One region of the Streptomyces sp. NBC_01498 genome, then DNA from elsewhere that is predicted to be linked to it. Evidence: riboswitches for the same ligand, from Rfam matches in the RefSeq annotation. Region 1 holds a riboswitch; each other region holds the start of a gene.
What was found. Region 1 has a riboswitch for cobalamin ahead of OG875_RS24825 (cobalamin biosynthesis protein). Riboswitches for the same ligand answer to the same signal wherever they lie in the genome.
Positions count from the first base shown of each region.

Region 2: linked by a shared signal. The riboswitch ahead of OG875_RS08975 (ribonucleoside-diphosphate reductase subunit alpha) and the one ahead of OG875_RS24825 (cobalamin biosynthesis protein) in region 1 are both predicted to bind cobalamin.
Region 3: linked by a shared signal. The riboswitch ahead of metE (5-methyltetrahydropteroyltriglutamate--homocysteine S-methyltransferase) and the one ahead of OG875_RS24825 (cobalamin biosynthesis protein) in region 1 are both predicted to bind cobalamin.

Region 1 is NZ_CP109598.1:5,831,228-5,834,490, forward strand. Features, by position in the region: gene OG875_RS24820 (cobyric acid synthase) at 1-330, opposite strand, end outside; gene OG875_RS24825 (cobalamin biosynthesis protein) at 327-1,337, opposite strand; adenosylcobalamin (AdoCbl) riboswitch at 1,470-1,566, opposite strand; gene OG875_RS24830 (hypothetical protein) at 1,796-2,062, opposite strand; gene OG875_RS24835 (inorganic phosphate transporter) at 2,194-3,263, opposite strand, start outside.
Region 2 is NZ_CP109598.1:2,172,470-2,175,732, forward strand. Features, by position in the region: gene OG875_RS08960 (carbon starvation CstA family protein) at 1-638, shown strand, start outside; gene OG875_RS08965 (YbdD/YjiX family protein) at 635-841, shown strand; gene OG875_RS08970 (GNAT family N-acetyltransferase) at 992-1,528, shown strand; adenosylcobalamin-variant (AdoCbl-variant) riboswitch at 1,617-1,716, shown strand; gene OG875_RS08975 (ribonucleoside-diphosphate reductase subunit alpha) at 1,877-3,263, shown strand, end outside.
Region 3 is NZ_CP109598.1:3,097,288-3,100,550, forward strand. Features, by position in the region: gene OG875_RS13085 (glycoside hydrolase family 3 protein) at 1-771, opposite strand, end outside; gene OG875_RS13090 (hypothetical protein) at 806-1,267, shown strand; cobalamin riboswitch at 1,308-1,537, shown strand; gene metE (5-methyltetrahydropteroyltriglutamate--homocysteine S-methyltransferase) at 1,710-3,263, shown strand, end outside.

The DNA of each region.
Region 1 (3,263 bases):
ACCGTGGTAGCCGCGCGCGCTCAGTTCACCCACCGGCCGTCCCAGCAGGACGACCTGACTGCTGCGGTCGCCGCCCGGTTTGAGCAGGACGGGGTTCATCAGCGCCGTCGGCTCCACCCGGGCCGCCTGGGCCTGCATCGCCTGCGCCCGGCCGATCTCGGCGCCCTCGCGCGTCACGAACGAGTTCAGCGACATGTTCTGCCCCTTGAAGGGCGCCACCTTCACGCCCCGGCGCACCAGCCAGCGGCAGATGCCCGCCGTGACGACGCTCTTCCCGGCGTCGGACGTGGTGCCCGCGACGAGCAGCCCACCGCCGCGCCGCCCGCTCATCGGGCCCTCCTCTTGAGGAGGTTGCCGCGGAGGCCGCGTCCGGCCGCTCCGGCCAGCAGCCGTCCGGCGGCACAGACCGCGAGGGCCAGCACACCGACCCGGTGCGACAGCCGTACCGCCCGTTCGATGTCGGCGACCTCCACCGGCCGCCCGCCGCCATTGAGCACCGGCCGGTGCTCGACCCGTCCGCCGTACGCGAGGGTGCCGCCGAGCCGTACGCCCAGCGCGCCCGCGAACGACGCCTCCACGGGGCCCGCGTTGGGGCTCGGATGGCGGCCCGCGTCCCGGCGCAGCACCCGCAGTGTCCGCGCGGGCGCCCCGCCCGCCACGGCCGCCAGCAGCGCCGTCAGCCGGGCGCCGGGCCAGCCGGCCACGTCGTCCAGCCGTGCCGAGGCCCAGCCGAACCGCAGATGGCGCGGCGACCGGTGCCCCACCATGGCGTCCAGGGTGTTGACGGCGCGGAACGCGGCCAACCCCGGCACCCCGCCGAACGCGCCCCACACCAGGGCCCCCACGACGGCGTCCGAGGTGTTCTCGGCGACGGACTCCACGACGGCGCGTGCGATCTGCCCCTCGTCCAGGGCCTCCGGGTCCCGCCCGCACAGGTGCGGCAGCCGCTTCCGCGCGGCCCCGGTGTCCCCGGCCGCGAGCGCCCCGCCGACGGCGCGCGCCTCGCGCCCCAGCGACGTACCGCCCAGCACGGTCCAGGTGACGGCGGCGGTCAGGGCCACGGACGCGCCGGTACGGCCCCGCAGGCCGCGCGCCACGAGCGCGGCCACCCCGGCCGTACCCCCGGCGCACACCACGGTGTGGAGCGCGCCCCAGCCCCGGTGGTCGTGCCACAGTCGGCGCTCGACGGCGCCCGCGACCCGCCCGAAGGCGGCGACCGGATGGCCGCGCCGGGGATCGCCGAGAAGCCGGTCGGCGAGCAGACCGGCGGCGGCGCCGTACGCGAAAACGCTTCCCGGGGCCGGTCGTCGACGGCCCGCCGTGTGCTCGGCACGCATCGCTCAGCCCGCCGACACGCCTCGGCACACGCGCGGAGGTCTCGTACTCACCGCTCTGGACAGGACAGTTGAACCGCGGCCGGGCATGGCGATATGTCCTCACTCAGGGTCCGCGCCCCGGTTCGACGTGATGCGGCGACGAGAGTTCCTGACTCCGGGAGACATGGCTGTCTCCCGTCACAGTGGCGGGACCGCGCCGGATTCGCACCGGGCTTCCTCTCGCTGTCGCCGTAGTGGCCTCGGCAGTCCACCACGCGTGGGAACCCCCGTCAACCAGGCTGTGACCTGCGACGGGGCGGTGTGCTGAGGCCCACACGAGAGGGCACGACCCGTCAGGGGACAGTCAGGGGACAGCCAGGGAACAAGGGGAGAGGGGAGAACAGCGACGAGGGAGGGGACGACCCGTACGGGCCGTCCCCTCCCTCGTGTGCGTTCCGCGTACGCGTACGCCCGCCGTGTCAGGCGACGATCACGTAGATCCCGTACGACACGGCCGCCAGGCACAGGGCGAAGCAGACGTACGCGCCGGTGCGCGCCAGGGTCACGGAACCGGAAACGGAACCGGAGCCGGACCCCGTGGCGGTGGCCGCCGACGCCGGGCCCCGCGCGGCGGAGGCGCCCTTGGAGAGCCCCACGATGCCGAGGGTGAACAGGCCCACCAGCGCGACGGTGGTCACAAGACTGACGCCGAAGACGGAGCCGAGCGCCGCCCAGTCGATGTTCATACGGAAAGTGTCCTTCGCTTCGTCGGGCCGTCGATGTCCGGCCGTCGATGTCGGGCCGTCGGTACCGGAGCGGATGTCGTCCGGCAGGTGTGGTCCGGTGGGCGGCGGCCGGTGCCGGGCGGGTGCCGGGGTCAGACCGCCGCGGGCCGCGCCGGTTCGGCGGGGTCCCCGGCCTCCGCACCCGCCGGTGCGGGTACCGGTGCCGGAATGGTGGCGGCGAGGAGGTCCGACGCCGGACCGCCCACGGGCGGCGGGGAGACGGCCGCGACGGCGGCGGTCACGACACCCATCGGCTCGTCCGCCCCGGCGGCCCCGTCCGTCTCGTTGACATTGGTGTGGTCGACGGGCTGGCGGCGCGAGGCGAACCAGATGACCGCCGACAGCGCGACGAGCAGCGCGGCGGTGACCGCGATGCCCCACGGGCCCTGACCGGTCAGGAACTCGGCACCCGCCGCGACCAGACCGGCGGCCGGCAGGGTCAGCCCCCAGGCGATGAACATCCGGGTCGCGGTCGACCAGCGGACCACCCCGCCCTTGCGGCCGAGCCCGGCGCCCATCACGGCTCCGGAGCACGACTGCGTGGTGGAGAGCGAGAAGCCCAGGTGGGACGAGGCCAGGATGACGGTCGCCGCGCTGGTCTGGGCGGCGAAGCCCTGCTGCGGCCGGAGGTCCGTCAGCCCCTTGCCCATGGTGCGGATGATGCGCCAGCCGCCGAGGTAGGTGCCGAGGGCGATCGCGACACCGGCGGAGACGATGACCCACATCGGCGGGTTGGAACCGGGCGCGAGAACACCGCCGGTGACCAGGGCCAGGGTGATGACACCCATCGTCTTCTGCGCGTCGTTGGTGCCGTGCGCGAGGGAGACGAGACCGGCGGACGCGATCTGGCCGGCCCGGTAACCCTTCGCCGTGTCCTTCTCGTCCGTGCCGCGGCCGATGCGGTACGTCAGCCGGGTGGCGAGCATCGCGGCCAGACCGGCCACCAGCGGGGCGGCGAGCGCCGGGAGCAGGACCTTGGTCACCACGACGCCGCCGTCGACACCCGAGGGGCCGACGGACATCAGCGTGGCGCCGATGAGACCGCCGAAGAGAGCGTGGGAGGAGCTGGACGGCAGTCCGAGCAGCCAGGTGAACAGATTCCACAGGATGGCGCCGACGAGCGCCGCGAAGATCACTTCGGTTCTGATGCCCTGTTCGTTGA
Region 2 (3,263 bases), 3.7 Mb from region 1:
AGGTCAGCTGGAAGCCCGGCGTCTGGTTCGCCAGCGCCGTGGTGGTCGGCGCGTGGGGCTACTTCCTCTGGGTCGGGGTGCACGACCCGCTGGGCGGCATCAACCAGCTCTTCCCGCTGTTCGGCATCGCGAACCAGCTGCTGGCGGCGGTGGCGCTGGCCGTCTGTACGACGCTGCTGGTGAAGTCGGGACGGCTGAAATGGGCCTGGGTGACGGCGGTCCCGCTCGCCTGGGACGCGGCGGTCACGCTCACCGCGAGCTGGCAGAAAATCTTCTCCGACGATCCGAAGGTCGGCTTCTTCACCCAGCGCGACGTGTACCTGACGGGCATCGAGAACGGCGAGGTGATCCCGCCCGCCAAGACGATGGACGACATGCACACGGTCGTCACCAACTCCACGGTGGACGGCGTCCTCTGCGCGCTCTTCGCGATCCTGATCATCGTCGTGATCGCGGACGCGGGCCGGGTCTGCTACCGGGCGATCCGCCACCCCGAGAGCGTGAAGCTCTCGGAGACGCCGTACGTGAAGTCCGAACTGGTCGCGCCGGCGGGCATGTTCGCGACCCCGGAGGAGAAGGCGGAACTGGCGGCGGCGGAGGCCCGCACGAAGGCACCCAGCGGGGCGGGCGCGTCATGACGCCGGCGGCGAAGGTACGCCACGCGGTGGGCCGGGTCCGCTGGTACGTACGGGAGCTGACGGGCGAGTCCGCGTACGACCACTACGTGGCGCACACCCGCGCCTGTGACCCCACGGCGGAGCCGATGACCCGGCGCGCCTTCGAACGGAGCCGCACGGACGCCCGGGAGGCGGACCCGAGGGAAGGGTTCCGCTGCTGCTGAGCGAGCCGGTGAGGGGCCGCCGTCTCCCGACGAGGGGACGGCGGCCCTTCGCCGTTGATCGCCGCGCACCATGCAGCCGTGCAAGGTGCTTCCGACGACAGCGGCGACCTCCGACAACGCCCCTCTCGTCCCGTGTCGCACACTGCTGTCATGAAACAGGTGATACAGCCGGAGACCGGCTTTCTGATACGGGCGGCCGAGGCCGCCGAGCATGGCCTTCTCGGGGAGATCACCGCGCGGGCCTATCTGGACGACGGGCTGCTGGACTTCGGGGAGGACGACCCGTATCTGGCGAGCCTGCGGGACGTCGCCGCGCGCGCCGCCGGGGCCGAGGTGCTCGTGGCCGCCGGGGCGGACGGGGAAGTGCTCGGCGGGGTGACGTACGCCGCCGGCGGGACCGCGTGGGCCAATGTGGCCGGGGCGGGCGAGGCCGAGTTCCGCATGCTGGCCGTGGCGTCCGCCGCCCGGGGCCGGGGTGTCGGCAAGGCGCTGGTGCTGGCCTGTGTGGAGCGCGCGCGGGCCACCGAGGGGTGTGTACGGGTGCGGCTGTCGACCCACGAGAAGATGCGGGCCGCCCACCGGATCTACGAGCGGCTGGGCTTCGTACGGACCCCGGAACGGGACTGGGCACCGTACGAGGAGCTCGCGCCGCTGCTCACCTACCGCCTGGAAATCCAAGGCCCGTAGGGGCTCTTTCCGGGCAAGGCGAAACACCTCTGACACAACATGTGGGGGGTGCCGCTCCCCACGGGCCCCACATGTATGCTCAAGTCTGCTGTCGCCGCAGGAGAATCCGGTGCAAATCCGGAACTGTCCCGCAACGGTGTGCTGTGGTGCGCTTTGCCGCGCCCGCGAGTCCGAGCACCTGCCGACGGCGCATCCGGTTCGACCGAGCCGGGTGCCGAGACGTCCGGGCCTCGAGGTTGGGCCGGTGACGCCGCGCCGCGCGCTGCCCGCATCCGGGACGGCGTACGCGGGCGCGCGCCGCCGTGCCCCTTCTCTCCTGACCCAGAGCCGAGCGAGGGAGAGCACCACGTGACCATCGCGCCAGCCGATCCGGCTTCAGCGATCGCCGACCGGGGACAGGAAGAGCGGGGACAGGAAGAGCGGGTCCAGGCAGAGCGGGAACGGGACCAGCCGGGACGGGGCACCGCCGCTGCGTCCGGCGGGGCGGCCCACGAGACCGCCGACGCGCCCGGCACGGGCCTGCTGCGGACCCTCACCGGCCTCACCGCCGACCTGCCCGACACCGACCCCGGCAAGGTCGCCGCCGCCGCTCTCCGGGGTCGTAACGCCGCCTCCGACGAGGCCGAGCTGCGGCAGCTCGCCACCGAGGCCGCCGCCGGGCTGATCTCCGAGGACCCCGCTTACTCCCGCCTCGCCGCCCGTCTCCTCACCCGCACCATCGCGGACGAGGCCGCCGGCCAGGGCGCCGTGTCGTTCTCGTCCTCGATCGCCGTGGGCCACGCGGAGGGCCTGATCGCCGACCGTACGGCCGCGTTCGTCACACGCCACGCCGCCCGCCTCGACGCGCTGATCGACCCCGCCGCCGACGACCGCTTCGGCTACTTCGGCCTGCGCACGCTGTTCAGCCGCTATCTGCTGCGGCACCCGATCACCCGCGATGTCATCGAGACGCCGCAGTACTTCATGCTGCGTGTCGCCTCCGGGCTGGCCAAGGACGACTCCCCGGCCGCCGTGGACGAGGTCGCCGCGCTGTACGGCCTGATGAGCCGGCTCGACTACCTCCCCTCCTCCCCCACCCTCTTCAACTCCGGCACCCGCCATCCCCAGATGTCGTCCTGCTATCTGCTGGACTCCCCGCTGGACGAGCTGGACTCGATCTACGACCGCTACCACCAGGTGGCCCGCCTCTCGAAGCACGCGGGCGGCATCGGCCTCTCGTACTCCCGTATCCGCGCGCGTGGTTCGCTGATCCGGGGCACCAACGGGCACTCCAACGGCATCGTGCCGTTCCTGCGCACGCTGGACTCCTCGGTCGCCGCCGTCAACCAGGGCGGCCGGCGCAAGGGGGCGGCCTGCGTCTATCTGGAGACGTGGCACGCGGACATCGAGGAGTTCCTGGAGCTGCGCGACAACACCGGGGAGGAGGCGCGCCGTACGCACAATCTGAACCTCGCGCACTGGATCCCCGACGAGTTCATGCGCCGGGTCGACACGGACGGCGACTGGTCGCTCTTCTCCCCCTCGGACGTGCCCGAACTGGTCGACCTGTGGGGCGACGACTTCGACGCCGCCTACCGCGCCGCCGAGGCCGCGGGCAAGGCCCGCCGGACCATCGCCGCGCGCGAGCTGTACGGCCGGATGATGCGCACCCTCGCCCAGACCGGCAACGGCTGGATGACCTTCAAGGACGCGTCGAACCGTACGGCGAACCAGACCGCCGAGCCCGGCACCGTCG
Region 3 (3,263 bases), 2.7 Mb from region 1:
GTCGATGCCGTAACGGTCGGTGACCGCGCGCATCTCGATGCCGTCGGTCACCACCAGCCCGTCGAAGCCCAGCTCACCGCGGAGCAGGTCCACGAGGATGCGGGGGCTGAGGGTGGCGGGCAGTTCGGGGTCGTACGCGGAGGCGAGCAGGTGCGCGGTCATCACCACGCGTACGCCCGCCTCCATCGCCGCGACGAACGGCGGCAGCGCGACGGCGGCGATCTCCTCCGCGCTCGCCGAGACGCGCGGCAGCCCGTGGTGGGAGTCGACCGAGGTGTCGCCGTGGCCGGGGAAGTGCTTGGCGCAGGCGGCGACGCCCGCCGACTGGAGCCCGCGCACCCAGGCGGCGGTGTGCCGGGCGACGACGTCCGTACGGGCGCCGAAGGAACGGGCGCCGATCACCGGGTTGAGGGGGTTGGAGTTGACGTCGGCGCTGGGCGCGTAGTTGAGGGAGATCCCGGCGGCGTGGAGTTCACGCCCGATGTCACGGGCGACGGATTCGGTCAGCTCCACGTCGTCCACGGCGCCGAGGGCGAGATTGCCCGGCCGGGAGGCGCCCGTCCAGGCTTCGAGCCGGGTCACGTCGCCGGCTTCCTCGTCGATGGCGATGACGAGGTCGCGGTTCTCGGCCCGCAGTTCGGCGGTGAGGCGGGCGACCTGTTCGGGGTCGACGATGTTCCGGCCGAAGAGGACGACGGAGGTGAGGCCGTCGGCGATGGCCCGGCGGACCCAGTCGGGCACGGTCGTGCCCACGAATCCGGGCTGGAGCACGGCCCCCGCGAGACGCGTGAGCTGCCGATGGCGAGTGCTCGCGGGACTGCTCACGGGACTGCTCACGGGACTGCTCACGAGATTGCCCACGGGCCCGGCCCCGCCGCCCCCGCCCCCACCGCCGGTAGTCGAGCTGCTCGCCGATCCGCCCGTCGGCCCGCTCGACCGACTACTCGTCGCGCCGCCGGTCGTTGCGCTGCTCGTCGCCGCGCTGCTCGTCGTCGCACTGCTGGTCACGCTGCTCGTCGCCGCGCTGCTCGTCGTCGCACTGCTGGTCACGCTGCTCGTCGCCTCGCTCGTCAGGCTGCTCGTGCGGCTGCTCGGCTCCATGCGGTTCCTCCGAAGGCGCATCGCTCGGCGGCCGGCCGGGAACCGCTCGGGGACTTGGTACAGGCCAATCGGATGTTGGCTTAGACCAATAGGGGTGTCAAGGAGGTATCGGACTCTCGCGCTGTACGAACTCGACCAGGAAGCTGGCGGTTTGAACCGTCCATGAATGTCTCGTGACGGTTCGAGGGAGCCGGCGGGCAACCGCTAGGCTGGTTGGCGCAGCTGGTTCGTCCCCGTCCTTCCGGGCGGGTACGTCGTAAGAGGGAACCCGGTGGGAATCCGGGACTGCCCCGCAGCGGTGAGTGGGAACGACCGCCGTCATGAGCACTGGGTCCGGCCGGACCTGGGAAGCGACGGCCAGTAGGTGCCCCGTACGCGACACGCGATACGGGACGTGCCCGCGAGTCCGAAGACCTGCCCGTTGCCCGCGCGCGACCGATCGCGCGCGGAGATCCCGGTGACCTCGTGGGCGGGTCGGCGTACATATCGGTCGGGCGTTCGTACCTACGCGTACGGAACGGGCCCGTCCGGTTCTGTACCCCTTCGTGTCTCCGATCCGTCGCCCGTCGCGCCGGGATCGCAGAGGACCACTCGCGAAGGAGAGTTCCGTGACAGACGAGTCAACGACCGCGGCGGCACGCGCCACCGTGTACGGCTACCCCCGCCAGGGTGCCGGCCGCGAACTGAAGAAGGCCGTCGAGCGCTACTGGAAGGGCGCCATGAGCGCCGCCACCCTGCGGGAGACCGCCGCCGGGCTGCGCAGGGCGAACTGGGAGCAGCTCACCGCCGACGGCGTCCACGAGGTGCCGACCGGCGACTTCTCGTACTACGACCACGTCCTGGACACCAGCGTGATGGTCGGCGCGATCCCGGAACGGCACCGCGCGGCGACCACGGCCGACACGCGGAAAAGCACGCGGGAAGATGCGCGGGAAGGCACGCGGGAAGGCGCCGGGGACGACACCGGGAAGGACACCCGGGACGCCGCGCTGGAGGGCTACTTCGCGATGGCGCGCGGCACCCGTGACGTGGCGCCGCTGGAGATGACCAAGTGGTTCGACACGAACTACCACTACCTGGTCCCCGAGCTCGGCCCCGACACCGTCTTCACCGCCGACTCCACCCGGCAGGTCGCCGAGCTGACGGAGGCCCTCGCCCTCGGCCTCACCGCCCGGCCCGTACTGCTCGGCCCCGTCACCTACCTGCTGCTGGCCAAGCCCGCCCCCGGCGTCGCCGAGGGCTTCGAACCGCTGACCCTCCTCGACCGGCTCCTCCCGGTGTACGCGGAGATCCTCGCCGATCTGCGCGCGGCGGGCGCCGACTGGGTACAGCTCGACGAGCCCGCCCTCGTGCAGGACCGCACCCCGGCGGAACTGGCCGCCGCCGCCCGCGCCTACCACGACCTGGGCGGCGCCACCGACCGGCCGAAACTGCTGGTGGCCTCCTACTTCGACCGCCTCGGCGACGCCCTTCCGGTGCTCGCCAAATCCCCCGTCGAGGGCCTGGCTCTTGACTTCACCGGCCCGGCCGCCGCCAACCTCGACGGTCTCGCGGCGGTCGGCGGAGTGCCCGGCAAGCGGCTGGTCGCCGGTGTGGTCGACGGCCGCAACATCTGGATCAACGACCTGACGAAGTCCCTCGCCACCCTCGGCACGCTGCTGGGCCTCGCCGGCCACGTCGATGTCGCCCCGTCCTGCTCCCTGCTGCACGTCCCCATCGACGCGGGCGCAGAGCGGGACATCGACCCGGAGATCGCCCGCTGGCTCGCCTTCGCCCGCCAGAAGAGCACCGAGGTCGCCACCCTGGCCCGTGCCCTGGCCGGGGGCACCGGCGCGATCGCCGCCGAACTGGCCGCCAACCGCGCCGCTCTCGCGTCTCGCGCGAACTCCCCCCTGACCCGCGACCCGGCCGTGCGCGCCCGCGCGGCGGCCGTCACCGACGCGGACGCGCGCCGTTCGCAGCCGTACGAGGAACGGACCGCCGCCCAGCGGGCGCATCTGGGGCTGCCGCCGCTGCCCACGACCACCATCGGGTCCTTCCCGCAGACCACGGAGCTGCGCACCGCCCGCGCGGACCTGCGCGCCGGGCGGATCGGCACCGCCGCGTACGAGGACCGGATCAAGGAGGAGATCCGCGACGTCGTCTCGTTCCAGGAGAAGGCC